DNA from 4 places in the Streptomyces sp. NPDC058683 genome. Region 4 is predicted to be linked to each of the others. Evidence: riboswitches for the same ligand, from Rfam matches in the RefSeq annotation. Region 4 holds a riboswitch; each other region holds the start of a gene.
What was found. Region 4 has a riboswitch for S-adenosylmethionine ahead of ACFWXC_RS27105 (putative leader peptide). Riboswitches for the same ligand answer to the same signal wherever they lie in the genome.
Positions count from the first base shown of each region.

Region 1: it holds a riboswitch for S-adenosylmethionine, as region 4 does, so the genes downstream of both, ACFWXC_RS42670 (aminotransferase class V-fold PLP-dependent enzyme) here and ACFWXC_RS27105 (putative leader peptide) in region 4, are expected to answer to the same signal.
Region 2: it holds a riboswitch for S-adenosylmethionine, as region 4 does, so the genes downstream of both, ACFWXC_RS02945 (amino acid ABC transporter permease) here and ACFWXC_RS27105 (putative leader peptide) in region 4, are expected to answer to the same signal.
Region 3: it holds a riboswitch for S-adenosylmethionine, as region 4 does, so the genes downstream of both, thrC (threonine synthase) here and ACFWXC_RS27105 (putative leader peptide) in region 4, are expected to answer to the same signal.

Region 1 is NZ_JBHXSK010000055.1:56,684-63,756, forward strand. Features, by position in the region: gene ACFWXC_RS42650 (hypothetical protein) at 1-136, opposite strand, end outside; gene ACFWXC_RS42655 (rhomboid family intramembrane serine protease) at 289-1,032, shown strand; gene ACFWXC_RS42660 (Lrp/AsnC family transcriptional regulator) at 1,029-1,310, shown strand; gene ACFWXC_RS42665 (PQQ-binding-like beta-propeller repeat protein) at 1,311-3,458, opposite strand; gene ACFWXC_RS42670 (aminotransferase class V-fold PLP-dependent enzyme) at 3,527-4,903, opposite strand; SAM riboswitch class IV at 5,048-5,164, opposite strand; gene trpD (anthranilate phosphoribosyltransferase) at 5,264-6,328, opposite strand; gene ACFWXC_RS42680 (cytochrome bc complex cytochrome b subunit) at 6,462-7,073, opposite strand, start outside.
Region 2 is NZ_JBHXSK010000002.1:184,825-191,897, forward strand. Features, by position in the region: gene ACFWXC_RS02925 (putative leader peptide) at 1-7, opposite strand, end outside; partial or broken gene ACFWXC_RS02930 (GNAT family N-acetyltransferase) at 51-311, opposite strand; gene ACFWXC_RS02935 (transporter substrate-binding domain-containing protein) at 457-1,482, opposite strand; gene ACFWXC_RS02940 (amino acid ABC transporter ATP-binding protein) at 1,549-2,331, opposite strand; gene ACFWXC_RS02945 (amino acid ABC transporter permease) at 2,328-3,308, opposite strand; SAM riboswitch class IV at 3,701-3,824, opposite strand; gene ACFWXC_RS02950 (glutathione S-transferase C-terminal domain-containing protein) at 3,902-4,774, opposite strand; gene ACFWXC_RS02955 (putative leader peptide) at 4,896-5,027, opposite strand; gene ACFWXC_RS02960 (hypothetical protein) at 5,188-5,445, shown strand; gene ACFWXC_RS02965 (hypothetical protein) at 5,587-6,396, shown strand; gene ACFWXC_RS02970 (DUF2218 domain-containing protein) at 6,398-6,736, opposite strand; gene ACFWXC_RS02975 (hypothetical protein) at 7,007-7,073, shown strand, end outside.
Region 3 is NZ_JBHXSK010000024.1:115,429-122,501, reverse strand. Features, by position in the region: gene ACFWXC_RS26545 (extracellular solute-binding protein) at 1-128, shown strand, start outside; gene ACFWXC_RS26540 (DUF3263 domain-containing protein) at 146-379, shown strand; gene otsB (trehalose-phosphatase) at 486-1,337, shown strand; gene ACFWXC_RS26530 (trehalose-6-phosphate synthase) at 1,452-2,876, opposite strand; gene ACFWXC_RS26525 (glucosyl-3-phosphoglycerate synthase) at 2,959-3,903, opposite strand; SAM riboswitch class I at 4,061-4,223, shown strand; gene thrC (threonine synthase) at 4,242-5,528, shown strand; gene ACFWXC_RS26515 (MoaD/ThiS family protein) at 5,575-5,850, shown strand; gene ACFWXC_RS26510 (cold-shock protein) at 6,341-6,547, shown strand; gene groL (chaperonin GroEL) at 6,905-7,073, shown strand, end outside.
Region 4 is NZ_JBHXSK010000025.1:67,080-74,152, reverse strand. Features, by position in the region: gene ACFWXC_RS27130 (ABC transporter substrate-binding protein) at 1-602, opposite strand, end outside; gene ACFWXC_RS27125 (putative leader peptide) at 766-846, opposite strand; gene ACFWXC_RS27120 (winged helix-turn-helix domain-containing protein) at 1,050-1,829, shown strand; partial or broken gene ACFWXC_RS27115 (MFS transporter) at 1,901-2,524, opposite strand; partial or broken gene ACFWXC_RS27110 (MFS transporter) at 2,685-2,942, opposite strand; SAM riboswitch class IV at 3,305-3,418, shown strand; gene ACFWXC_RS27105 (putative leader peptide) at 3,454-3,570, shown strand; gene ACFWXC_RS27100 (ABC transporter substrate-binding protein) at 3,796-5,415, shown strand; gene ACFWXC_RS27095 (ABC transporter permease) at 5,419-6,378, shown strand; gene ACFWXC_RS27090 (ABC transporter permease) at 6,375-7,073, shown strand, end outside.

The sequences.
Region 1 (7,073 bases), on a different contig from region 4:
CGACCTTGGGCTCACCGGCCAGGTCGAGGTGCACGTACTCCACGACCTTCGACGAGCGGGTCACGTCGAAGCGCGTGAGGTTGCCGCAGAGGGTGCAGCGCCACCGCGTCGTGGCGGTCGGCAGGGGAACCGTCATCGTGGCTGTTCGCTTCCTTCTAGTGTCCGTGACGCGCCGTCCCGACGCGTGTGGCTCGTTACCCTACGGCCTGGCGCGTACTCGACGCCGCCCTGTCCACGGCGGCGAGGCGATCCGCACCGGTGCATCCCGTTACGCCATGCTCTATGTCCATGATCGGCAACTGGAACACGACGGCCGTCCGGACCCTGCGGAGCCTGCGGAGCACGTCGGCACCCATGACGTACACCCTGATCGCCGTGTGCTGCCTGATCTTCGTGCTCGGCCCGGCGTCCGGCTTCACCCCGTCCTACGGCACCGGGGACGCCCTGGCGGCCGCCCAGCGCGCGTACTTCCGGCGCTGGGGGGTGGTTCCCGCCGACCTGTTCGACGGTCCGGCGCGGGAGGCGCTCACCCCGGCCACGGCGCTGTTCATCCACGGCAGCTGGGTGCACCTGCTCGGCAACATGCTCTTCCTCTTCGTCTTCGGGGCGATGACCGAGGAGCGGATGGGCCGCGTGGAGTTCACCCTCTTCTACCTCGGCTGCGGCTACCTCGCACTGCTCGGCTACGCGGCCGCCAACGCCTCGTCCCAGCAGTCGCTGGTGGGGGCGTCCGGGGCGATCTCGGCGGTCCTCGGAGCGTTCCTGTACCTGTTCCCCAGCGCCCGCGTGACCAGTCTTCTGCCGTTCCTCTTCTTCCTTCCGCTCCGGTTCCCGGCCTGGGTGGTGCTCCCCTTCTGGGCGGCCCTGCAGTGGCTCGCCCTGGACCAGGCCCCCTCCGGCCCCGGCGTGGCCTACCTCGCCCATCTGGTCGGCTTCGGACTCGGTCTCGGCTACGCGTGGGTGCGGTACGGCCGTGGGACTAAAGTGAAGGCCGCCCCAGCTCCGGCTCCCGAGGGAGAGAACCAGCCGTGATCACCGCGATCGTCCTCATCAAGACCAGCGTGGACCGGATCCCCGAGATCGCGGAACAGATCGCCGCGCTGGACAGCGTCAGCGAGGTCTTCTCCGTCACCGGTACGTACGACCTGATCGCCATGGTCCGGGTGCGCGAGCACGAGGACCTGGCCGAGGTGATCCCGGGGCGGATCAGCAAGATCCAGGGCGTGGAGGGCACGGACACGCACGTCGCGTTCCGCACGTACTCCCAGCACGACCTGGAGGCGGCGTTCGCCATCGGCCTGGACAGCTAGTCAGGCCTTGAGGGCGAGGACGGTGATGCCGTCGGCGGTCGCGACGTAGATCCGGCCGTCGCGGGCGACCGGGCTCTGGGTCCCGGTCGACGCCCCGCCCTCGACGCGCTTGCGCCAGGTGCGCCCGCCCCGGCGGTTCACGCCGAAGAGCGTCGAGCCCTGGCGTACGTAGAGGGTGCCGCCCGCGACCGTGGGATCGCTGTACTGGGTGCCCTCGCCGGTGAGCATGAGGTCCCACGCCTTCGATCCGTCGGCGGGGTCCAGGGCGACCAGCTCGTAACTGCTCGCGGTGACCGCCAGGCCGCCGAACGACACGCTCGTGAAGTAGCGGCCGCCGCTCGGCAGCTCGTTGCCGGACTTGTGCCAGAGCGCCTTGCCCGTCCGGCTGATGCCGTGCAGCATCTGCTCACCGCCCGACCCGGCCACCAGGACGTCCCCGATCAGCGCCGGGCGGCCGGTGTCACTGCCGGCCGCCGTCGCCCAGAGCCGCTTCCCGCTCTTCGCGTCCAGGGCCCGCACCTGATCCCCGAACGTGCCGACGTAGACCACCCCGTCCGCGACCATGGGCTCGCTGGTGGGCGCCGGCCCGGTCGGCGTGCTCCAGGCCACGCTGCCGTCGGGGGTGTACGCGCGCACCCCGCCCGCGTCCGTGGGGCCGTAGGACACCAGGACCAGGTCGCCCGCGGCCACCGGGACCTGGCTGTTCCCGGCGACCGGTCTGGTCCAGCGCACCCGGCCGCGCCGGTCGAGCGCGCAGAGCTTCGTGGAGCCCTCCCCGTTGTCGTACAGCAGGCAGTACACGCCGTCGGCGGTGGCGAGCGGGGGCATGACCGGGCCGCCCAGCGCGGTGCTCCAGACGGGGCGGCCGTTCGGCGTCACCGCGTGCAGCGAGCCGTCCGCCCCGCCGACGTACACCAGGTTCCCGTCGGCCGACACCGCCGCACACGGGCCGCGCTGCCCGCCCAGCCCCTGGACCGGGTACTGCCACCCCACCTGGGTCGCCGACGACGAGACCGTGCCGGTCCGCCCCTCCCGCACCGCCGGACCCGTGCCGGCCGAGGAGTCCCGCAGCCACAGCCACCCGCCGACGCCCCCGCCCGCCACGACCGCCGCACCGCCCGTCAGAGCCGCCAGCAGCCGCCGCCGTGAGGCCGGGGCGGCAGCCGGTGCGGCCACGGGCATGTCCGTGACTGTCGCGGGCGCCACGTACTCGACGCGGCTGTCCCGTTCCCCCGACCCGTGTTCCGGCACCCAGCGCTCATCGCTGTCCACGGTCCCCGATTCCGCCGTGGCGCGGCCGGCGTACCACCCCGCCCCGAGGCCTGCGCGGAGGGAACGCCCGGTGTGCCCCACCGCCGCGACCACGTCCGCGGGCGTCGGCCGCGCCCCGGGGTCGTCGCGCAGACAGGACTCCACGAGCTCCAGATGGTCCTTCGGTACGGCGGACAGGTCGACGTCCCCGGTCAGGATCCGCAGCAGGACGACCGAGTCCTGCCCCTCGCCGAAGGGTTCCCGTCCGCCCGCCGCGTACGCGAGGACCGCGCCCAGCGAGAAGACGTCACTGGCCGGTCCCACGTGGGCGCCGTTGCGGATCTGCTCGGGCGAGACATAGCCGACCGACCCGACGATCACCCCGGTCCGGGTCAGCGCGGTCCCTTCCAGGGCCCGGACGATCCCGAAGTCGATGACCCTCGGGCCGTCCGGCGCGAGCATGATGTTGGAGGGCTTCAGGTCCCGGTGCACCAGCCCCTTGGCGTGGATCGCGGCCAGCGCCTCGCCCAGCGCGGCCGCCAGCAGCCGTACCGCGCCGCCGGCCAGGGGACCGCCGTCGAGGATCGCGTCCCGCAGGTTCGGCCCGTCCACGTACTCGGTGGCCATCCACGGCCGTACGGCCTCGGTGTCCGCGTCCACGACGCGGGCGGTGTACGTCCCCGTGCCGCCGACGGTCTGCGCGGCCCGCACCTCGTGCCGGAACCGGGCCCTGAAGGTCCGGTCCTCCGCGTGTTCGGCGCGCACCACCTTCACGGCGAGCCGGAGACCACCGCGCGCCTCGGCGAGATACACCTCGCCCATGCCGCCGGATCCGAGTCTGCCCCGGACCTCGTAGGGACCGATGGTCCGAGGGTCCGTCTCGCGCAGCTCCTCCACCCCGTGCTCCCCCTGCCCTCCGTACAGCTGCCGAAGGAAGCGTATACGCGCGGCTGGACGTCAGTCCGTCAGACGGCCGGTACGCAACGGCCGTCCTCCGTACGGTAGTTCCACTTCGCGCCATCCCGGACCAGCTCCTTGACGGCATTCACGAACCGCTCCACATGCTCGTCCGGCGTCCCCGCCCCGAAGCTCACCCGGATCGCGTTCAGGGACTTCTCGCCCGGTGCCGCCTCCGGCGCCCCGCACTCGCCCTGGGTCTGGGGGTCGGAGCCCAGCAGGGTCCTGACCAGCGGGTGGGCGCAGAAGAGGCCGTCGCGGACGCCGATGCCGTACTCGGCGGAGAGGGCGGCGGCGAAGTGGGAGCTGTTCCAGCCGTCCACCACGAAGCTGATCACTCCGACCCGCGGGGCGTCGTCGCCGAAGAGGGAGAGGACCCGGACCTCGGGGACCTCGGCCAGCCCCGCCCGCACCTTCTCGATCAGGTACCGCTCGCGGGCGACCAGCGTGTCGAAGCCGGCCTCGGTCAGCGCCTTGCAGGCCGCGGCGATCGAGTAGGCGCCGATCACGTTCGGGGAGCCCGCCTCGTGGCGTGCGGCGCTCTCGTGCCACTCCACGGCCACTCCCCCGTCCTCGCGCCGGGTGACCTTGCGGCTGGCGCCGCCGCCGGCGAGGTACGGCTCGGCCGCCCGGAGCCAGTCGGCGCGGCCGGCCAGGACGCCGGAGCCGAAGGGGGCGTACAGCTTGTGGCCGGAGAAGGCGATCCAGTCGACGTCCAGCTCGCGGAGGCTCACCGGGTGGTGCGGGGCCAGCTGGGCCGCGTCCAGGACGATCCGGGCGCCGTGCGCATGGGCCGCCGCGGCCAGCTCCCGCACCGGCCACAGCTCGCCGGTGACGTTCGAGGCGCCGGTGACACAGACCAGGGCCGGGCCGTAGCCCCCTTCAATGGACACGGTGCGGTCGGCGAGGGCCTGCTCCAGGGTCTGGACGGCCTGGCGCGGGGTGCGCGGGGCGTCGAGGTAGGTGACCCGGGCGTCCTGCCAGGGCAGCAGGCTCGCGTGGTGTTCGGTCTCGAAGACGAAGACCTGGCAGTCGGCGGGGAGCGCGCGGGCCAGGAGGTTCAGGGAGTCCGTGGTCGAGCGGGTGAAGACCAGCTGGTCGTCGGGGCGGCAGTCGAGGAACTCGGCGACGGTCCGGCGGGCGTTCTCGAAGAGGTCCGTGGAGAGCTGGGAGAGGTAGCCGGCGCCGCGGTGGACGCTGCCGTAGTAGGGCGCGTAGGCGGCGACGTCGTCCCAGACCCGCTGGAGGGCGGGGGCGCTGGCCGCGTAGTCGAGGGCGGCGTAGGTGACCTCGCCGCCGGTGACGAGCGGGACGGTGACATCCTGGCCCAGAACGGGCAGGGGGGAACAAACCGACGGGGCGGAGACAGCGGTGGAGACGGACATGGCGGAACTCCCGTGAAAGGAAAGAAGAAAGTGAAAAGGGGTGCGCGGAAGTGGGGCTCGACGCCCTAGCGCATTCGCTTGCTCACGGGAGACTCCCTCGACGACCAGGATCCCTGGGCTGTGCTCATTCGGATGAGCGTGAGGGATCCGCGCTTGCCGCAGACCTCGCTGCCTGCGGCCTGGTCTTCACCCGGGGCACCCCGCCACGGACGGAGGGTTGCCGGACAGTCGGCCGGGGCCTCATGACTGTCACTCATGACCTGGATGGAAAAGTAGAGGAAGTGATCGCCGGCGCGCAACTTCTGTCCGGATGACGGACTGCCGAAGGCGCCGGCGTCACATGCTCCTGCGGCCCGGCGTCTACCGGTTGGTCGCCGCCGCCCAGCGCTCCAGCGTCCGCTTGGCCGCGCCCGAGTCGATCGACTCCGCCGCCTTGTCCATGCCGGCGCGGATCTGCTCGGCGAGCGTTCCGGTGCCCGGGTCCAGGGCCACCAGGGCCGCCGCCGAGTTCAGCAGGACCGCGTCGCGGACCGGGCCCGTCTCGCCGTCCAGGAGCCGGCGGGCGACCTCCGCGTTGTACGACGGGTCGCCGCCGCGCAGCGCCTCCACCGGGACCAGCTCGATTCCGGCGTCCCTCGGGTCGAAGGTCTCCTCGGTGACCTTGCCGTCGCGGACGATCCAGACGTGGGACGTGGCGGTGGTCGTCAGCTCGTCGAGGCCGTCGTCGCCGCGGAAGACCAGGGAGGAGTTGCCGCGTTCCGCGAAGACGCCCGCGACGACCGGTGCCATGCGCGGGTCCGCGACGCCGACCGCCTGGGCCCGCACCTGGGCGGGGTTGGTCAGCGGGCCGAGGATGTTGAACACCGTGCGGATGCCCAGCTGGCCGCGGGCCGCGCCCGCATGGCGCAGCGCCGGGTGGAACTTGACGGCGAAGCAGAAGGTGATGCCGGCCTCCTCGGCGACCTCGGCGACCCGCCGCGGGGTCAGGTCGAGGTTGACGCCGAGCTTCTCCAGCACGTCCGAGGCACCGGACGCGGAGGACGCCGCCCGGTTGCCGTGCTTGACGACCTTCGCCCCGGTGCCGGCCACCACCAGCGCCGACATCGTGGAGATGTTCACCGTCTTGGCGCCGTCACCGCCGGTGCCGACGATGTCGACCGTGCGGCCCGGTACCTCGATGACGTTGGCGTGCGCGTACATCGTGCGGACCAGGCCGTTGATCTCGTCGACCGTCTCGCCCTTCGCCCGCAGGGCGACGACGAAGCCGGCGATCTGGGCGTCGGTCGCCTGGCCGCGCATGATCTGGTCCATCGCCCAGGCCGTCGCGTCCGCGCTCTGGTCCTGGCCGTACAGCAGCGCGTTCAGCACCTCGGGCCAGGAACGGCCCGCCGCGGTGTCGCCTCCAGCGGGGGTCACAGCGCTCATAAGGCCGCTCCTGATGGTCGTACCGGCAAAACAACAGTGTCACGCCTACCCTATCCAGCCCCGGGCACGGCGAAGGGCCCCCATCCGTACACCGGACGGGGGCCCTTCGACCGTGGCGTGGCGACGCGGTCGATCAGTGGTGGCCGTGGCCGCTCGTGATCTCCTTGTACTCCTCGACGGTGGGCTTCGGGATCTGGTTGTCCTCGCCGTAATAGGCGCCGCTCAGCTTCGCGCGGAGCTTCTCGGATCCCTTGATCTTGCGCTCGACACCGTTCTCGTCCACCGCCGCGCCGACCTGGGCCGGCTCGTACTGGTGGTGGGCCGTGAGGGTGTGCAGCTGCTCCTGGCTGAGCGGCTCGTGCACCTCGATGAACTCACCGTGCGGCAGCCGCTTGATGATGCCGGTCTCACGACCGTGCAGCACCTTCTCGCGGTCCCGGCGCTGCAGGCCGAGGCAGATCCGCTTGGTGACGATGAACGCGATCACCGGTCCGGCGAAGAAGAAGATCCGGACGAACCAGGTCACGTCGTTGATCGACAGATGGAAGTGGGTGGCGATGAGGTCGTTGCCACCACCGATCAGGCCGACCATGTACACGGTCACCCAGGCGACACCGAACCCGGTACGGGTCGGGGCGTTGCGCGGGCGGTCCAGGATGTGGTGCTCGCTCTTGTCGCCGGTGACCCAGGACTCGATGAACGGGTAGAGCGCGATCGCGCCCAGCACCAGACCGAACAGGACCAG
Region 2 (7,073 bases), on a different contig from region 4:
GTGTCACGTCCCGCACCTCCCGGCCTGCTGCGTGTACATCTCGTCGTGACTCACAACAGCCCGGTGTCCGTGGTTGTTCCCGGGCTGCGCACCAGCAGGGTGCGGGTGCGCAGCCGCTCGGTGAAGCCGAGGGACTGGTAGAGCCGGATCGCCGTGGCGTTGCCCGGAGCGGCATGCAGGAACGGCGTGTCACCGCGCTCCCTGATGCCGGCGGCGACGGCCCGCACCAGCCGGGTGGCCAGACCCCGGCCCCGGTGTCCGGGGTCGGTGCAGACCGCGCTGATCTCCGTCCAGCCGGGCAGCCGCAGCCTCCCCCAGCCTTCGGCCGGGGGGACCCCCATCTCGCTTCGCTCGGCGAGGTGGGCGTGCGGACCGGCGAGTGCGGACCAGACGGCGTTGTCCAGGACGCCGCGGGATGCTGCAACGGTCATGGTGACGTTCTCCGCCGGCGACCGGTCAGGAGTTGTCCAGCGGCAGCCCGGGCGGGTTGACCTCGGACTTGGCGACGGCCTCGTTGGAGAGGTTGTAGGCGGCCAGCCACTTGGCGTACTGGCCGTTCTCGATCAGGTAGTTGATGGCGTCGGCGAGCGGCTTGGCAAGGCCGCTGTCCTTCTTCGCGGTGGCCGCGATCAGACCCTGGAGGCTGGCGCCCGCGCCGGAGTAGGTACCCGCGGTGCGGGTGGCGTTGGGCGTGTTGGCGGTCTGCCGGTTGTGGTACGCGATGCCGGGGTTGGGGCCGAGGTAGGCGTCGATCTTGCCGCTGTTGAGGGCCAGGTAGACGCTGTTGCTGTCCTGGTAGTACTTGACCGTGAGCTTCTTGTCCTCCTTGGCCAGCTTGGCCTTCCACTCCAGGAGGATCTTCTCCTGGTTGGTGCCGGCGCTGACGGAGACGGTCTTACCGGCGAGGTTCTCGTAGTTGCCGTCGAAGTTCCAGGTGCTCTTCTTCGGCACCGTGAAGGCGAGGTTGTCCTGCCGGTAGGACGCGAACTCGTACTTCTTCTTGCGCTCCTCGGTGTCGGTGATGTTGGAGAGGGCCACGTCGACCTTGCCGCTGTCGATGCCGACGAACATGTTCTCCCAGGTGAAGCTCTTCACCTCGGGCGTGAGGCCGAAGACCGCGGCGACCAGCCGGGCGAGGTCGGGTTCGGAGCCGGTGAGGGTCTTCTGGTCGCTGCCGACGTAGGCGAGCGGCGGGAATCCGGCGGGCAGGACACCCTCGCCGATGACGAGCTTGCCGCTCTTGCGGACGGCGGCGGGCAGTTCGGCGCTGATGGACTTGACCTCGGAGACCTTGACGGTGGTCTGCTGGGCGGCGCCGTTGGAGACCTGTCCGATGACGACCTCGCCGCTCTTGGCGCTGTCGGTCGTGGTCGCGGCGTCGCTGTCGCCCCCGCAGGCGGCGAGCCCGGTGGCGAGGGTCGCTACGGCGGTCGCCGTGGTGAGGCCGCGGATCAGGCTGCGTCGGGAGAGGAGCGTGGGCATGGCTGTCCTTCGTGTCTCAGTGACAGGTGAAAGGGGGGTGGTTCAGGGGGTTCAGGAGGGGGTGGTTCAGAGGACCTTGCGGAGGAAGTCGCGGGTCCGTTCGTGCTGCGGGTTGTCGAGGATCTCGGCGGGCGGGCCCTGTTCGACGATCCTTCCGGCGTCGATGAAGACGATCCGGTCGGCGACCTCGCGGGCGAAGCCGATCTCGTGGGTGACGATCACCAGGGTGGTGCCGCTGGAGGCCAGGTCCTTGATGACGGCGAGGACCTCGCCGACCAGCTCGGGGTCGAGCGCGGAGGTCGGTTCGTCGAAGAGGATGATGCCGGGGCGCAGCGCGAGAGCGCGGGCGATGGCGACGCGCTGCTGCTGGCCGCCCGACAGCTGCCGCGGGTAGGCGCCGACGCGCTCGCCGAGGCCGACCCGTTCGAGGAGTTCCTTGGCCAGCCGCTGGGCCTCGGGCCTGGTCAGCTTTCCGGTGGCGACGGGGGCGGCCGCGACGTTGTCGAGGACCGTCAGGTGCGGGAACAGGTTGAAGTTCTGGAAGACGAAGCCGATCCGGCTGCGCTGGGCCAGGATGGCGCGTTCGCTCAGCTCCTTGAGCCGGTCGCCGTGGCGCTTCACGCCGACCAGTTCGCCGCCGACGCTGACGTAGCCGCTCTCGGGCTTCTCCAGGTGGTTGACCACCCTCAGCAGCGTGGACTTGCCGGATCCGGACGGACCGAGGATGACGGTGACCTCGCCGGGGCGGACGGTCAGGTCGACGCCGTCGAGGACGCGGTGGGCGCCGTACGACTTGTGGACCTCGTGGATCTCCAGGGCGGCGGGCGCGATGTCCGGTGCGGTGGTCATGCGGCGGCCTCCCGGCGTATCCGTTCCCGCAGGTCGCCGAGGCCGGTGCGGAGTTTCTGGAGGGGGGTCGGCGGCAGCGTGCGGGTGGCGCCGCGGGCGAAGTGCCGCTCGACGTAGAACTGGACGACGGAGACGGCGCTGGTGAGGATCAGGTACCAGACGGTGGCCACCAGCAGCAGCGGCACGATGTCACCGGGATAGGTGCTGCCCATGGACTGCACCGAGCCGAAGAGGTCGAGCAGCGAGACGTAGAACACCAGGGACGTGCCCTTGATCAGCCCGATGAGCTGGTTGACGTAGTTCGGCACGATGGAGCGCAGGGCCTGCGGGAAGACGATCCGGGTGAACTGGTAGCTCTTGGGCAGGCCGAGTGCGGCGGCCGCCTCGTGCTGGCCCTGGTCGACGGAGAGGATGCCGCCGCGCACCACCTCGGCGGCGTAGGCCGCCTCGTTGAGGCTGAGGCCGATCACGGCGACCACCAGGTCGGTGGCGAGTTTCGTCTCGTCGAAGCTGACGAAGGACGGGCCGAAGGGCACGCCCAGGCTCAACGTCTGGTACAGGGCGGAGAAGTTGTAGAGGAAGATCAGCAGGACGATCAGCGGGATCGAGCGGAACAGCCAGGTGTAGGTCCAGCTCACCGCCCGCAGCACGGGGCTGCCGGAGAGCCGGGCGACGGCCAGCACGACGCCGCCGAGGAGGCCCAGCACGGCGCTGAGCGCGGCGACTTCGAGGGTGATGACGAGCCCGTCGAGGATGGTGGGCCGCAGGAACCAGTAGCGGAACCGGTCCCACTGGTAGAAGGGGTTGGTGGCCAGTCCGTGCGCGAACTGCGCGACGACCACCAGGACGACGGCCGTGGCGATCCACCGGCCGGGGCGGCGCAGCGGCTGAACTCGCTGTGTTCTAAAGGGTTTTGACGTCTCGTCAGTGGGCGGCGGTGCCTCGGCGAGGGACACGGTGCCTGGGGGTTCGGTCATGGCGGGCTCCGGCGGAGTCGGTCACCCCGGGTCCCACGGCCGGGACCGCACGACCGGGCCACCTGCGGGCGGGCGGCACGGTGCACGGGGGCGCGCGGGGCAGGGGGGCTGGGCGGACGGCGGCACACCGGGCGGCCGGTGTCTCGACGGGGACGCTGAGGCGCGAAGCTGCGGGAAGCCGGCGAAAAGCCTGGTCAGACCCGGCAGCGGGCACAGCCCGGTGCGGTACACGCGCTACACAGGGCGCTGTTGACACGGAGCAGGTCGACGACGCGGTCCGCGACGAGCGGGCTCGGATACGGGTGTACGCAGCCCGAGGTGCGGCGCTGGGCCGTCCCGGAAACTGCGTACATGTCCGTCACCTGTCACTGTCATGCTGGCCCCCCCGGGGGGCCTCGCGCTTACCGAATCGTCGCTTGCCGAAACGTCATCGGTCCGGTCGTCACCTGGGGCACCCCACCGCGATGCGAGGGTTGCCGGTCAGCAAGCCAGGGCTTGATGCTGACGCTCTTGACCGTTCTGGTCCGCAAGTAACGCAGTTGCCCGAACGAATGTCAACGCCTGTCCGACTGGCGAAACGGTTCGGACCGCTCTCACCTGCGCGGAGCGCCGGGAGCGTCCGCCGCGTGGCCCGCCCAGTCCAGGATCTGGACGGCCGCGCCGGCGGCTTCCAGGCCCTGGCAACGGCCGTGGTGGCGGCGGGCGATGCCGTCGAGGTCGAGGTGGGCGCCGAAGGCCGGATGGGCGGCCAGCCGGCGGGCGTAGGCCCACAGCACCGGGTGGCCGGCGATGCGGTGCACGGCGGAGGCGTCCAGGTGGTTGCGGTGCACGGTGTCGAGTTGTACCAGGGTCACCCACAACTCGACGTCCGCCGCGGTGAGTTGCCCGCCGACCAGGAACTCCGCCCCGGTCAGCCGGCGCTCCAGCTCGTCCAGGGCGGCGAGCAGCACCTCCAGCGCCTCCGGGTCGCCGCCCTCTCGGCCGGCGTGCTGGGCCGCCTGCTCGATGTCCTCGGCGCACAGCCGCTCGACCGCCTCGATCGCGGCCTCGGCACCGCACGGGTACAGCCGGGTGACGCCGTCGCCGAAGTGGCGGTCCAGGTCGCGCAGGATGTCGCGGCTGTGGGTGCTGACGATACGGCCGGACCAGTCGTCGCTGAGCACGGGTGCGAGGGCCGGTCCCGAGTAGTGGTGGGCGCTCGCCTCGTACAGCGGGCGCAGCGCCGTGTGGCTCCCGTCCGGACCGTCCGGGAGGGCGGGCAGATAGGTGACCGGACAACAGTCGTCGAGGGCCAGCAGGCTGTGACCGACGGCGATGCGGAGGCCGGCGGGACAGGCGGTGGCGAGGTGGAGCCGGTAGCGGCGCGGCACGGCGTAGTGGCCGCTGCGCGCGTCCCGGCCGATGCGCCCTCGGAAGGCGGGGGTGGTCCGGACGGACGGGAGGGCGGCGAGCGGAGTGATGGACATACGTCTCCCCGGGGGTGCGGACGCGCGGACGTACGCGCGGCGGAAGCGTTCGTCGGTGGGTGGGCGTTCGGCGGATGCGGCCGACGGCGGGCGCTCGGCCGGTACGGCCGGGAGCGGGGGTTCAGCCGGTACGGCTGATGGCGCTGCACACACGCAGCAGGTCGATGTGCAGGCGGGAGGTGAGCAGCGGGACGGGGCAGGGCGTACGGCTCTCTCGGCGCTGTCTGCCGGTGACCGTGCGCAGCCGACCCATCTTTCCCTACCTTTTCACTAGGATTCCCACCTGGAGTGTCGATCGGCCTCCGCGTGCCGTCAAGAGGGCGTCCACGCCTGGGACACCCGGCCCCGGCTTGCCGCCGGGCGGAAGCGGCGGTCCGCTGGAGACGCAGGCCGAGCGACAGGAGCCGGATGCGATGAGCGAGCCCCCGGGTCCCGGACCCGTGCCCGGTGCCGTGCCCGAGACCTTCGCGTTCGGCTGCGGGCGGTGCGGCGAGGCCTGGGAGGCGACCTTCCAGGCGGTGTTCTTCACCGACCCGATCGCCGACCCGGACCTGCAGAGCACCCTGGAGTACGTCGACGAGGCCGGCCGGGCCGTGCGGTCGCCGCTCACCGACGCGGTGTGCCCGCGCTGCGGCAGCCGGAAGGTGCGGATCACGGCTCCCGGATCATGACGCTCACCCGAACGACACGCGCGGGTGGTCGGCGGCGGTGCCGGATGGTGGCGTGGAGGGACGTACCGCCGTCGCCCGCGGAGTGACGCAGCACCGCTGCCCCGCGGAGCGACGGACCGCGTTCCCGAGGAGGCAGTCGCGATGATCCGTCCGTCCCGACCCGTGCGTGTTCTGGTCTCGGCCCTGGCGGTGGGGACCCTGCTCGCCACGGCGGCCTGTACGGACGGGAGCGGCAGCCCCGAGGCCGTGCCCGTCTCGCCGGCCGGCGAGCACTCCCCCGCGTCCCCGTCGGCGACCCCCGCTCTCACCGGGGCGGGCGCGCAGGCCGCGCTGATCACACCGGCCGACATCGAGGACAACTGGCAGCTGGCCACCGACGCGGCGACCTGGCGCAACACGATGCTGATCGGCAAGGTCGACGTGGCCGACTTCCTCACCGCCAAGTCCGACGCCGCCGACTGCCAGCACCTTCTGGACGGCCTCTACTCCGACAGCCTCCTCGGCCGCGCCTCCGGCGCCTCCGGGCTGCGCGGGTTCACCTCGGAGGACGCCCGGATGCTGTACCAGGTCGGCGACTACGGCTCGGCGAACCTGGACGCCACGCTGGCCTGGCTGAAGACGCTGCCGGACGAGTGCGCCCAGTTCACGGCCACGGGCAAGGACGGCGGGAAGAGGACCGTGCAGGTCGTCTCGGCGAAGGTGCCGAAGTCGGGCGACGCGCGCGAGGCGCTGACGGTGACCGTCCAGGGCAACGCCAACGGCCAGTCCGCCACCTACACCACGGACGTGGCGGTGCTGCGCATCGGCGCCTCCGGGGCGGCGGTCACCAACGGGGGCCTGTCCGGTGTCGACCACGACAGCACCGCGCTGGCCGTGCAGACCGGCGCCCAGCGCCTCAAGGACGTCCTGTCCGGCAAGACCCCGGCACCGCTGCCGAGCCAGTTCGACTAGCTCAGTGCGGCGTCGGGTCCTCGGGGTTGCGCTGGGTGGTGCCCGGCTCGCCGTTGTCGCGGTGCCACTCCACGAGGAGTTCGTCGCGGGCGCCGAAGCGGACCAGATGGCGGCCGACGACGCCCTCCAGGAGATCGAGGTTCTCGGGGTCCGTCTCCACGGTGAGCAGCAGGGCGCCCTCGGTGGCGGTGAGGGTGCCGGTGCCGTTCTGGAAGACGATCCCGCCGGTGCCGGTCTCCTCGTCCCAGCTGGTCCGGGAGCGCCGGCCGAGGTGTGCGGCGAGCTGCTTGGCGTAGCGGGCGGGGCGGTCGGTGGTGACGCGGGCTTCGGAGCGGGCCATCGGGGACTCCCGGTACTGCGGGCGGGCATACGGTGACGGGCTCACGCTACGTCGGGGTGGGGGGTGCGGCGCCGTACCGGAGTCCGCAAGCTATGCATGCCGGTCGCGTCACCTGAACCCCGTCAAGACGCTTGAACCTCATTCACTCGTTCGGATGCACCTCGACCCAACATCACCCTTACGAGTGAATGAGCACATTGATCTACATGTTGGGCCGAGGCTACGGTCGTCGCTCGGGGCGGACTCCCTTCACCCGGGCAGGAGCGGCTGGTGACCTCATCGAATCCCACTCCGGCACCGATCAGGCTGTTACGCGCGGAAGATCTGCTGGACCTGA
Region 3 (7,073 bases), on a different contig from region 4:
CCGCGATCAGCGCCGACGTCAAGGAGCAGATAGGGACCGCGGTCACGGCGACGGGCGACCCGACCGCGGTGCTCAGCCGGATCCAGTCCAAGGCCGCGGCGGCGGACAGCCGTACGACGACGGGCTGAGCGTTACGGTTCTCGGCATGGACCGGCAAGAACTGGGCGCACGCGAGCAGGCGATCCTCGCCCTGGAACGCCGGGGCTTCCCGAGCCCCGGCGCGAAGGAACGGGCGATCCGCGAGGAACTGGACCTGGCGCCGGTCCGCTACTACCAGCTCCTCAACGCCCTCCTCGACGACGAGCGGGCACTGGCCCATGACCCGGTGACGGTGAACAGGCTGCGGAGGGTGCGGGACGCGCGGCGGGGGGACCGCTGACGGGGCTGTAGGCCGGGGGGATCTGCGGGCCGGTGGGGGCTGGTCGCGCAGTTCCCCGCGCCCCTTTGGGGCGCGCTGTCCTGGGCGTCGCGGATAGGGTCGCCGTATGGGTACGCATCCGACGGACAACCCTCTGCCTCCGCCTCGCACCCCCGCCGGTCGCGACGGCCTCGCTGCTCTTCTCTCGCGGCCACGCTCCGCGCTGATCGGTCTCGACTTCGACGGGACCCTCGCGCCGATCGTCGCCGACCCCGAGCAGGCCCGGGCTCACCCGGACGCCGTACCGGCCCTGGCCGCCCTCGCCCCGAAGGTGGCCGCCGTCGCCGTCATCACCGGCCGCCCCGCCGAGATCGCCGTCCGCTACGGCGGTTTCGCCGGCGTCCCCGGCCTGGACCACCTCGTCGTCCTCGGCCACTACGGCGCCGAGCGCTGGGACGCGGCGACGGGCGAGATCACCGCGCCCCCGCCGCACCCCGGGATCGCCGCCGTCCGCGCCGAACTCCCGGCCGTCATCGACGGCGCAGGGGTGCGGGGTACCTGGATCGAGGACAAGGGCCATGCCGTGGCCGTCCACACCCGCCGGGCCGACGACCCCCAGGCCACCTTCGAGACCCTCCGCGCCCCCCTGACCGACCTGGCCACCCGCCACGCCCTGATCGTCGAACCGGGCCGCCTGGTCCTGGAACTGCGCCCCCCGGGCATGGACAAGGGCGTGGCACTGCGCGAGTACGCGAGGGAGATCGGCGCGGGCGCGATCCTCTACGCCGGCGACGACCTGGGCGACATCCCGGCCTTCGCAGCCGTGGAGAAACTACGGGCGGAAGGCACCCCCGGCCTCCTCGTATGCAGCGGCAGCACAGAAGTAACAGACCTGGCAGACCGAGCCGACCTGGTGGTGGACGGCCCGGAGGGAGTAGTACGGCTGCTGAAAGACGTGGCTGATCAAAGCGCCCCGTAAGCAAGCGCCCCGTAAGGGGCGCGGGGCTGTGTTCGATATGCGGCTCCGCCGCGTGGGCGCGACCAGCCCCCACGCACCCGCACCCGACATCGAACGGCGCTACCCCGAACGGCGCTACCCCTCCAACGCCTGCAACTGCTCAAGAAACCAAGCCGCAGGCGGCAACGCCGTAGCCGCCGCAGCGAGCCGCTTCGTCCGCTCCGCCCGTTCCTCCACCCCCATGGTCAACGCCTGCTGCAAAGCCACGGCCGTCCCCCCGATGTCGTACGGGTTCACGACCACCGCATCCTCGCCCAGTTCCTCGTACGCCCCCGCCTCCCGCGAGAGCACCAGCACGCACCCCTCGTCCGACACCACCGGCATCTCCTTGGCGACCAGGTTCATGCCGTCCCGGATCGGGTTCACCAACGCCACGTCGGCCAGCCGGTAGGCCGCAAGCGACCTCGCGAAGTCGTCCTTCACATGCAGCACCACCGGCGTCCAACCCGCCGTCCCGTACGCCGAGTTGATCTCGTCCGCGACCCGCTGCACCTCGGCCGTGTAGTCGCGGTACACCGCGAGGTCCTGCCGCGACGGATACGCGAACGCGACATGCACCACCCGCTCCCGCCACTCGGGGTGGTCGTCGAGCAGCTGCCGGTACGCGAGCAGCCCCCGCACGATGTTCTTCGACAGCTCGGTCCGGTCCACCCGGACGATCGTCCTGCGGCCCTCGCCGATCTCCTCCCGCAGCGCCCGCATCCGCTCGTCCACGTCCGGCTCGTGCGACCGCTTCCGCAGGAAGTCCGCGTCGGCCCCCAGCCCGTGCACCCCGATCCGGGTCTCCCCGGCCGCCGGGATCCCCGGGCCCAGCACCGCATGACAGCAGGCCACGAACGCGTCCGCCCACCGCCGGGTCAGGAACGCCGCGTGATCGGCGCCCAGGATCCCGCCGAGCAGCTCCGCCGCGATGTCGTCGGGGAGCAGCCGGAAGTAGTCCGGCGGCGCCCACGGGGTGTGGGAGAAATGGCCGATACGGAGATCCGGCCGCAGCCGGCGCAGCATCCGCGGGGCCAGCGCCAGGTGGTAGTCCTGGATGACGACCACCGCACCCTCGCCCGCCTCCTGCGCCAGCGCCTCGGCGAACGCCTGGTTGTAGGCCTGGTACGAGGCCCACCGCCGCCGGAACTCCGCGTCGAAGACCGGTTCCAGCGGGGTCTGGTAGAGCATGTGGTGGACGAACCAGAGCACCGAGTTCGCGATGCCGTTGTACGCGTCCGAGAACACGTCCGGGTCGATGTCGAGCATCCGGACCTGCTGCCCGCCGGTGTCCCCGGCCGGCAGCCGGCCGCCCTCGGCCCGCCGTACCGCCTCCCGGTCGCCGTCGCTCAGCGCCGCGCACACCCACACCGCGTTCGCGTCCGGCCCGATGGCCGACAGCCCCGAGACCAGCCCGCCGCCACCCCGCTTGGCGTGCAGGGCACCGCCGTCGCCCACTTCATACGAAACCGGGCCGCGGTTGGACGCGACCAGCACCTCAGCACCGCTGGTGGAAGCCATACGCCACAACCTAGCCCGGCCCGGAAACGCTCAAACGTACGGCCGTGCCCGACGCGCCGCCGTATACGGCCGTACGTAGAAGTCACGCCACCCGGCGCTCGGCGTACTCGGCGATCTCCGCCATCGGCGGCCGTTCCTCGGTGTCCACGGAGTAGGTGCGCGGCTCGAAGCCGTCCTCGCCCCGTTCGAACTGGGTGAGGGAAGGGCGGATCAGGTGCCCGCGGGCCAGCCGCAGCTGCGCGGTGCGGTAGATCGCGGCGGACATCCGGCCGAGGGCCTGGCCGTCCTGGTGGCGGTGTTTGCGGACCCCCACGTCGACCTGCGCCAACGCGTTGAGCCCCACCAGGTGCAGGGCGTCGACCAGCATGCCCAGCTCCACGCCGTAGCCGACCGGGAAGGGGAGCTGTTCGAGGAGGGAGCGGCGGGCGGCGTACTCGCCGCCGAGCGGCTGGACGAACCCGGCCAGCTGCGGCCAGTGCATGTTGAGCAGCGGGCGGGCCATCAGTTCGGTGACCCGGCCGCCCTGTCCGGCCGAGCCGGCGAGCGGGCGGTCGTACATCGCCTTGACCAGGTCGACGTCCGGGTCGGTCAGCAGCGGGCCGACGATCCCGGTGACGAAGTCGGAGGAGAAGTCACGCAGGTCGGCGTCGATGAAGCAGACGATGTCGCCGGTGGTGACCAGGAGGGAGCGCCAGAGGACCTCGCCCTTGCCGGGGACGGCGGGGATGCGCGGCAGGATCGTGTCGCGGTGGACGACCCGGGCGCCGGCCGCCGCGGCCACCGCCGCCGTACGGTCGGTGGAACCGGAGTCGACGACCACGATCTCGTCGACGAGCGGCACCTGCCGCATGAGGTCGTGACGGATGATCGCGACGATGTCGCCGACCGTCTCCTCCTCGTTGAGCGCGGGCAGCACGACGGAGACGGACTGACCGGTGCGCTGCTTGGCGGCGAGTATCCGGTGCAGCGGACGGTCGTTCATGGACCAGGAGCGGGTGGCCAGCCAGCGCTCGACTTCTTCCAGCACAGTCAGCGGCTCCTCACTGTCACGGTCACACTGCGAGGTGTGATCCATCTCGCGGTTCGGACGACTATCTCAACTGTCCTGGCCTTCGGTTACAGTCTTGAACAACGCCGATGACCATCGCATGTCCTGAGGTCACCGAGCGTTGACAACCGCATACCGCTCATCCAGAGGGGCAGAGGGAAACGGCCCGATGAAGCCCCGGCAACCCTCCAGTCGGTTACTCGTGGATCGCTGATCAATGTCGATCACTCGCGAGGCTCCCGGCTAGGGAAGGTGCCAAATCCGTCTCACGGCGAAATGCGTCGTGGGGAAGATGAGGAGAAAGGGCCTCGCCTCACATGGCTGTGCAGACTGCTGCGACCACCACCGACTCCACGACCGTCGACCTCGGTCCGGCCACCGCCCTGAGCTGCCGCGAGTGCGGCCACCGTGTGCCGCTCGGCCCGGTGTTCGCCTGCGAGGAGTGTTTCGGCCCGCTCGAGATCGCGTATGACTTCTCGGCCTACGACACCGAGGAGCTGCGGAGGCGGATCGAAGCGGGTCCCGCGAACATCTGGCGCTACGCGCCGCTGCTGCCCGTCCCCGCGGACGTGGCGACCAAGCCGAACATCAACCCGGGCTGGACCAAGCTCGTCCAGGCCGACAACCTGGCGAAGGAGCTGGGCGTCACCGGCGGCCTGTACGTCAAGGACGACTCCGGCAACCCGACGCACTCCTTCAAGGACCGGGTCGTCGCCCAGGCCGTCGAGGCCGCGCGCGCCTTCGGCTACACCACGCTCTCCTGCTCCTCCACCGGCAACCTCGCCGGCGCGGTCGGTGCCGCCGCCGCCCGGGCCGGTTTCCGCTCCTGCGTGTTCATCCCGCACGACCTGGAGCAGGGCAAGATCGTCATGGCCGCGATCTACGGCGGCGAGCTCGTCGGCATCGAGGGCAACTACGACGACGTGAACCGTTTCTGCTCCGAACTGATCGGTGACTCGGCCGGCGAGGGCTGGGGCTTCGTCAACGTCAACCTGCGGCCGTACTACGCGGAGGGCTCCAAGACCCTGGCGTACGAGATCTGCGAGCAGCTCGGCTGGCGGATCCCCGACCAGCTGGTCGTCCCGATCGCCTCCGGCTCGCAGCTCACGAAGATCGACAAGGGGCTGCAGGAGCTGATCAAGCTCGGGCTCGTCGAGGACAAGCCGTACAAGATCTTCGGTGCGCAGGCCGAGGGGTGCTCGCCGGTGTCGGTGGCCTACAAGGCGGGCCACGACGTGGTGCGGCCGCAGAAGCCGAACACCATCGCCAAGTCCCTCGCCATCGGCAACCCGGCCGACGGGCCGTACGTCCTGGACATCGCGCGCCGTACCGGCGGTGCGGTGGAGGACGTGACCGACGAGCAGGTCGTCGACGCGATCAAGCTGCTCGCGCGGACCGAGGGAATCTTCGCGGAGACCGCCGGCGGGGTGACGGTCGGAGTCACCAAGAAGCTCATTGAGAATGGGCTGATCGACCCGGCGAAGTCGGTTGTCGTGCTCAACACGGGTGATGGACTGAAGACACTGGACGCCGTGGCGGGGACCGGGCTTACGGCGACTATTCGGCCCACTCTCGATTCGTTCCGTGAGGCCGGGCTCGCCTAAGTCAGCCGCAGAAAACCAGGGCGTTGCTCTAACCGGAGGTTTAAACGTGAGCGTCACCGTTCGCATCCCCACCATCCTGCGCACCTACACCGGTGGTCAGGCCGAAGTCAGTGCCGAAGGGGCCACCCTCGGCGAGGTCATCTCCGATCTGGACAAGAACCACACCGGGATCGCCGGCCGCGTTCTCGACGACGAGGGCAAGCTGCGCCGGTTCGTGAATGTGTACGTCAATGATGACGACGTGCGCTTCGAGCAGGGCCTGGCGACGGCCACTCCGGACGGCGCCGGCGTCTCCATCATCCCGGCCGTCGCCGGCGGCTGACCCCGGCGACCGCCCGGCGAGCCCGCTGACCTGGCTGTCGTGATGGCCGTATGACCGAACATTACCTTCGGTAACAGCCATCACCGAGTGTTCATTTGATTGCCCCCTCCGTGAGAGAAGCGGAGGGGGCAATTCTGTGTGGTTGAGCGCGGTAGAGTTGGGGAACGCGGTCCCGATCTCCAGGTCGGGGGCCCCGTATTCGATACCGCTGACCCGATAAGAAGTAGCCAAAGTGCGCGGGTTATATGCGGCTTTTGCGGCCTTTATGGGGCCCGACTTGCCCTGAATTCGGCCGAATTCTTGCTACATTCCGGACCCTTCCCGTCCAGAATTCTCGTCCGATTGACCTGTTGCAGACGGCAGTTGGACAGATACATTCAGCCGCGGTCGACGCGTTCCGGCGCACGCCCCCAAACCTGTGGGGGGTGAGGTCTGACCCGGATCCGCGAAGTGTGGATCTGTGCAAGGGCCAGTAATAGGGGAGTTAGGCATGGCTCAGGGCACCGTCAAGTGGTTCAACGCGGAGAAGGGGTACGGCTTCATCGCGGTCGACGGTGGTGCGGATGTTTTCGTCCACTACAGTGCGATTCAGATGGACGGCTACCGCACCCTGGAGGAAGGTCAGCGGGTCGATTTCGAGATCTCGCAGGGCCAGAAGGGGCCGCAGGCGGACATGGTCCGGCTCGCGACCAGCTGAAGCACGCGCCGACTGACAGCGTCGTTCTTCTTTCTTTGTCGGAGGGCTCGTATCCCATGGGGAGTCATGGGTTACGAGCCCTTTGGCATGCCCGGGACGAGCGGGCCGGTGCGCCCCGCGGGGGCGGCCCGGTACGGGGCCGGGGCGCGGCCCAGTCTCCCGGAGGCGCTTGCACTCGGCATGGGCGAGTGCTAATCATTGGCGTTAGCACTCTGAAGGTGAGAGTGACAAAAATGGACCGGGTCGGTGAGGCCCGCAGGCCGGGTGGGGCAAGGAACCCACGGGTCGGCGAGCCGTCCGTCGCGGGCGCGGGCGCGGTCCGAAGACTCACCCCCAGTCCTGGAGGGACCACTTCACATGGCCAAGATCATCGCGTTCGACGAGGAGGCGCGGCGCGGCCTTGAGCGCGGTATGAACCAGCTCGCCGACGCCGTCAAGGTCACCCTCGGCCCCAAGGGCCGCAACGTCGTCCTTGAGAAGAAGTGGGGCGCCCCCACGATCACCAACGATGGTGTGTCCATCGCCA
Region 4 (7,073 bases):
GCCGAGACCAGGTACGGGAAGTCGGAGAAGGGCCGTTCGAGGGTGAAGACGACGGTCGAGTCGCCCTGGATGGTCACGCCGCCCGACTTGAGGACGGTGTCGAAGGCGGACAGGGCCGCCGACTTGCTCTTCGGGTCGAGCAGCCGGTCGAAGGACGCCTTCACGGTGGTGGCGTCGAGCTTCGTGCCGTCGGAGAAGGTGACGCCCTCGCGCAGGACGAAGGTCCACTTGCGGCCGGTCGCGTCCGAGGTCCACTTGGTGGCCAGCCGCGGCACCAGCTTGAAGTCCTTGTCGAGCCAGATCAGGTATTCGGCCACCAGCTGGTAGAGGGCGATCGCGGTGCCGTCGTACGCCGTGACCGGGTCGAGGGCGGTGGGCGGCGGCGGGGCTCCCACGCGCAGCGTGCCGCCGCGCCTGGCCGGGCCGGTGGCCGACGCCGGAGTCCCGGCCGAGGCCTCTTCCTCGGCGCTCGGCGCGCAGGCCGCGAGCAGGGCGGCCAGGGCGCCGCCACCGGCCAGGGTGAGGAAGCCGCGGCGGGTGCGGACGGCCGGCAGGACGTCCTGCCAGTGCTGGGGCAGCGCGTCGGCATCGGATGCAGGCATGGGTTCTCCAGGGAACGACCGGCGGCACGGCACAGGTTGGGGGAGCTGTACGCGGGCGTGTGCGGTGCAGACAGAAAGGTGAAAGGCGAAGGGAGGTGCAGGGTGAGGAGGCGTGGGGCCCAGGGCCGTCAGAAGGCCGGCGCGGTGCGCTCGGTCGGATGCCTCAGCGCTGCGGACAGGCGCACGTGCCGACGCGCAGCAGATCCACGTGGATCCTCCGGGTCAGCAGCGTGTTCGCGGTCACCCCTCATTGATAACAGCGCAGTTCGGCGGCAGACAATGCGGGATCTGTTTCAGAATCGAGAAACTCCGCCGCAAAACTGCGCCCGTACACTTCCGGCATGACCGACTCCTGCCGCGCGCTGTCGCGCCCCGCCGACGGCTGTCACCGCCACGGTTCTGACGACCACCGGCCGTCTCCGAGGCACGACAGGGGAGTTGCTCGCCATGCAGCCACCGGCGCACCTACAGACCGCGGGGCTTTCGGGCGGCGCACCTGACACCGGTCACTCGTCGATCGACGAACTGCTGGTCCGCGCCCGTACCCGCCTGACGCGGCTGGCCCCGACGGACGCGGCCCGTGAACTCGCCGACGGCGCCCTGCTGGTGGACGTCCGCGCGGACATGGTGCGGCGCGCCGAGGGCGAGATCCCCGGTTCCCTCGTCATGGACCGGAACGTGCTGGAGTGGCGGCTGGACCCCTGCAGCGCCTGGCGCATCGAGGAGGCCGTCGACCACTCCCTGCGCGCGATCATCATGTGCTCGCAGGGTTACATGTCGAGCATGGCCGCGGCCGGGCTGCACGATCTCGGACTGGTGCGGGCCACCGACATCGTCGGCGGCTACGAGGCCTGGCGTGCCGCGGGCCTGCCGGTGGTGCCCGGCGGCACGCTGCCCGGGTCCTACGTGGCCGCCGCCCCGTCCCCGATCAGCCTGGACCCGGGCGGGCAGCGCATGCTGGTGGACGGTGCTCCCGTCGCTCTGACCCCGTTGGAGTTCCGGCTGCTGACCGCCCTGCTGCGCGGCAACGGCCGGGTCATCACCCGGGAGGACCTGCGCTCGGGGCTGGGCGAATGGGCGGGCAGCCGCAGCCGCTCCGTCGACCTGCACATCCACCGCATCCGCCGGAAACTGGGCCCACGTGCCGCGGCTCTGCTGACGACGGAACGAGGCGTCGGCTTCCGCCTGCGCGCGACACCGACACCGACACCGGCCGAGAGCGGCTGACGGGGCCGTCTCCCGCGTGCGCTCAGTCGGCCTGCGCGGCGGTGAGCGGGGGGCAGGTTCAGGTGTGACGGTCAGTCATGGGGCGTTGTTCCGGTGGACGGTTCAGGTGACGGCTGGTGATCGGTGGAGGGCGAACGGCCGGTCGGCGATGCCGCAGCCGCCGATGCGGACCGGGAGACGGGCGGGGCGGGCGGTACGGGCGGCGTGGCCGGCGCGGCCGACCCGGGCGGCGCGGCCGACCCGGCCGCCACATCCAGGGCCGGCGCCGAGCGCGCCCTCCGCGTCAGCCACAGCGCCACGCCGAGCGCGGCCAGCACGGCGGTGGCCGCACCCACGCCCAGCCCCCAGCGCACCCCCGCGTGCTGGGAGATCCAGCCGATGACGGGGGCGCCGACCGGGCTGCCGCCCATGGAGATCACCGTGTAGACGGCCATCACCCGGCCCCGCATGGCGTCGCTCACCTCCGACTGGACGAAGGCGCTCACCGCCGTGTTCAACGTCATCAGCGTGAAGCCGGCGGGCAGCAGCAGGGCGAGGAAGGCGGGGTACGTGGGCATGACCGCCGCGAGTGCCTCGAAACCGCCGAACAGCAGCGCGCCGACGACGACCGTCCGTACCCGGGGCGAGACCCCACGCGTGGCGGCGACCGTCCCGGCGACGGTGCCGACGGCCAGTGCGGTGTTCATGAGGCCGAGTCCCCGGGCCGACGTCGAAGACGCGCCCGGCGAACAGGGTCAGCGTGGTGGGGAAGTTGACCGCGAAGGTGGCGACCAGGCCGAAGATGGTGAACACGCCCACGAGTTCGGGCCGGGCCGCCACATACCGCAGCCCCTCCGCGCCCGCCCCCGTCCACAGCAGCAGGGTCCGGCGGTCGTAGCGGTCGGCGACGACCCCGCCCCACAGGCCGAACAGCAGCACGGGGGCGAACTGGAGCCCGGCGACCCAGCCGAGCGCGGTTCCGCTGTGGGTGAGCGTCAGGACGAACCAGTCCAGCGCGACACCCTGCATGGCGCTGCCGATGTTGGACACCAGGCCCGTGCTCCAGTAGATCCGGTAGTCACGGACCCGCAGCGCGGCGAACACCCCGGTCGGAGCGATGCTGTTGACGGCCATGCCTCTCTTTCCGACGGGTTGCGGCGGGGCGGTCGGGAGGGTGCGCGCGACGGACGCGACGGTGAAAAGGGGCTGCGCGGCGTGTTCACGCGCTTCGAGGAGAAGGAGCCGAGCTGAACCGAGCTGAGGGGAGCGATTGGTCAGCGACAGGTCTGGTCGAACTGGTCGGCGCGACGGCCCGCCCAGAACGGGTCGAGCAGCACGGTGCGTGCCTGACCTGCGGTCTCCATGGCCGGATCAAAGCACACGGCACTAGGTGCGTCCACCATGCGTCCCGGAGCGTGAGACGGTCGCGTCTTCTCGAACAGGGCGTCCGGTTGCGGCATTGACGTACGACAAAACCGATCCGTACGATCGCCAACGGCATTGAGTGTCAGCGTCAAGCCCTGGCTCGCTGACCGGCAACCCTCCCACGCGGTGGGGTGCTCCAGGTGAAAGCCCGGCGGGGTCACCGATGACTCCCGCAAGCGCGTGGCCCCGTCACCGGGGCCGGAGACGAGGAGGGACCGGCATGCGACACAGCGATGACCCGGCTGCCTCCCCCGCCGACGCCACGGCGTACTCCCGGCTCTCGCGTCGGCGCCACATCGATCTGAAGCGCTCGACCAGCTGCCTCTGTCGGCTCTGACCGGCCCGCCTGCCGCCGGCTGACCTCCCGTCACCGGCCACGGCCCCTTCGCGCCGCCCTTCCCTCGCCACCGGTCTCCGGTGTCGTCCACCTGCCCTCCGTCTGCACAGCGCTTCCCCGGCCGGCGCCGATCCGGCCGGGGACCGCACGCCCCTGCACGGCCGTGCCTCGCGCCCCGAAGCCCGGCACCCCGTGCCGGGTGACACGAGTAGGAGAAAGCCCTCCGTGACTGCACTCCCGGATTTCAGACCCTCCCGATGGGCGCCCCTGGCCGCGCTCCTGACCACCAGCGTCCTGCTGACCGCGTGCGGTTCGGGCGACGACGGATCCGGCAGCGGAAGCGGCCAGGCGAAGTCCGGCGGCACCCTGACCTTCGCGGTGGGATCCGACGCCGGCTGCGTGGATCCGCAGCAGGTCGCGAGCAACGACACCATCTACTCGGTGCGCCAGACCGTGGACTCCCTGACCGACCAGGACCCGAAGACCGGCAAGATCGTGCCGTGGCTGGCCAAGAGCTGGGACATCAGCCCCGACGCGACGACGTTCACGTTCCACCTCCGGTCGGGGGTCACCTTCAGCGACGGCTCGAAGCTGACCGCGCAGGTGGTCAAGGACAACTTCGACGCGGTACCGGACCTCGGTGCGCTGGGCACCCTCGGCCAGGGCTATCTGAGCGGCGTCAAGAGCACCACCGTGGTGGACCCGCTCACCGTCAAGGTGGCCTTCAAGCAGCCCAACGCCCAGTTCCTGCAAGCGACTTCGACTCACTCGCTGGGCATCGAGTCGTCGGCGAGCGTACAGAAGTCCCCGCAGCAGAAGTGCAGTGACGGTGTGGTCGGCTCCGGGCCGTTCGTGCTGAAGCAGTACGTGCAGAACCAGTCGGTCACCCTGGACAGGCGGACCGGGTACGACTGGGGTTCCTCGCTGTGGTCGAAGAAGGGCGAGGCCTACCTGGACAAGCTGGTCTTCAAGGTCGTACCCGAGGCGGGGGTACGGGCCGGCAGCCTCCAGTCCGGGCAGGTGGACGCGATCAGCAGCGTCGGCAAGGCCAACGAGGCGGCGCTCAAGGGCGGCCAGGTCGCCCTCCGGAGCCGGGCCAACCCCGGCGTGGTGTTCGGCCTGGGACTCAACAACGCGCGGCCCCTGCTGAAGGACACGAAGGTGCGCCAGGCGATCCTGACCGCCGTCGACCGCAAGCAGATCGCCGACACCGTCTTCCCGACCGGCACCCAGCCGGCGACCAGCGTCCTGGCGCACACCACGCCCGACTACACGGATCTCTCCTCGGACCTGGCCTTCGACGCGGCCAAGGCCAAGTCCCTGCTGGACGAGGCCGGTTGGAAGGCGGGCAGCGACGGCATCCGCGCCAAGGACGGCAAGAAGCTGAGCCTGACCATCACCTGGTTCCCCAACTCGGCCACCAACCAGCCGGCGCTGGAGCTGGTCCAGCAGCAGCTCAAGGCCGTCGGGATCGACGTGGTGCTCAAGCAGCTCCCGGTCACCCAGTTCGCCACCACGCTCCAGTCGGGTGACTTCGACGTGGTGTGGGGGAACACGACCCGCGCCGACCCGGACATCCTGCGCAGCTCGTTCTCGACCCAGCTGGCCAACTTCTACCACCTACCCGCCAGTCCGCTGGACACGGCGCTGTCCTCGCAGGCCGCGACCACGGACACCGCGAAGCGCAAGCAGCTGGTCACCGAGGCGCAGCAGTTGATCGTGCAGAACGCGTACAACGTGCCGGTGGTGGAGCTCCAGACCCAGCTGGGCGTCTCGAACAAGGTGCACGACCTGACATTCGACTCCGGCAGCCGCGTCCAGCTGCACGACACCTGGATCGGCTGACGGATGCGCCGCTATGTGATCAAACGGCTGGCGCAGGCGGTCGGGGTGCTGTGGGCGGCCTACACGGTGTCGTTCCTGGTACTGGACTTCCTGCCCGGTGACCCGGTCTCCGCGATGGCCGGGGCCGGGATGGACTCGGGGCAGGTCGATCCGGCCCAACTCGCCGAGCTGCGGCACGAGTACGGCTTCGACAAGCCGGTGCTGGTCCAGTACGCGGAGTATCTGGGCCGGGCGGTACGCGGGGACTTCGGCGACGCGGTCTCCACCGGCCGCCCCGTGACCTCCACGCTGGCCGACGCGCTGCCGCAGACACTGCAACTGACCGGTGCCGCGCTGCTGCTGGCGGTGGTCCTCGGCGGCGGCCTCGCGGTGGTGGCCACGTACACCTCGCGGCGGTGGCTGCGGCAACTGCTGCTGTCGCTGCCTCCGCTGGGGGTGTCGGTCCCGACGTTCTGGGTGGGGCTGCTGCTCGTCGAGGCGTTCTCGTTCAAGCTGCACTGGTTCCCGGCGTTCGGCAACGACGGGCTGAAGGGTTTGGTGCTGCCGGCGCTCACGCTGGCGATCCCGACCGGTGCGCAGGTCGCCCAGGTGCTGGCCAAGAGCCTGCTGACCGCGCTGGACCAGGCCTATGTGGAGACCGCGCGGGCCAAGGGCGCCGGCCGGTGGCGGGTGCACCTGCGGCACGCGCTGCGCAACGCCTCGCTGCCGGCGCTGACGGTCGTGGGCCTGCTGGTCGGGCAGCTGATCGCCGGTTCGGTGGTGGTCGAGACGGTGTTCTCCCGCGACGGTCTGGGCCGGGTGACCGCGGCGGCGGTCACCACCCAGGACATCCCGCTGGTCCAGGGGGTGGTGGTGTTCGGGGCGCTGATCTTCGTGGCGACGAACCTGCTCGTCGACCTCGTCTATCCGCTGCTGGACCCGCGGATCGTGGTGGCCTCGGACAGGAAGGCGAGCTTCGCATGAGCCAGGGCCTTGTCGACGACCAGGCCGAGGCCGCCCTCGGTCTCGCCCGGCCGGTCGAGACGGGACCTCCCGCGGAACCCGGACGGCCCGCCGACATCCGCCGGGTGCTCCGCTTCCTGGTGCGCCGCCCCGGTCTGCTGCTGTCCGCCGTCGTCCTCGTGCTGGTGGTGCTGGCCGCCTTCTGGCCGGATCTGTTCACCTCGCAGGACCCGCTGAAGGGGGTGCCGTCCCAGAACTTCCGCGGTCCGAGCGGCGGTCACTGGTTCGGCACGGACGAACTGGGCCGCGACGTCTTCTCCCGCGTGGTGCACGGCGCCCAGCTCTCCCTCAAGGCCACGCTGATCGCGGTCCTGGTCGCGTTCGTGGTCGGCGGTCTGCTCGGCGTGGTCGCCGGGTTCGTGGGCCGCTGGGTGGACGACGTGCTGATGCGCTTCGTCGACGTCCTCCTCTCCATCCCCGCGCTGTTCCTGTCGCTGGCCCTGGTGACCGCGCTCGGGTACGGGACGGTGAAGGTGGCCGTCGCGGTCGGCATCGCCAGCGTCGCCTCCTTCGCCCGGGTGGCGCGGGCCGAGGTGCTGCGGGTGCGGCAGGCGGTGTTCGTCGAGGCGTCCCGCTCCTGCGGGACCCGCTGGTACGCGGTCCTCGGCCGGCATGTGCTGCCCAACGCGGCAGGCCCGGTGATCGTCCTGGCCACG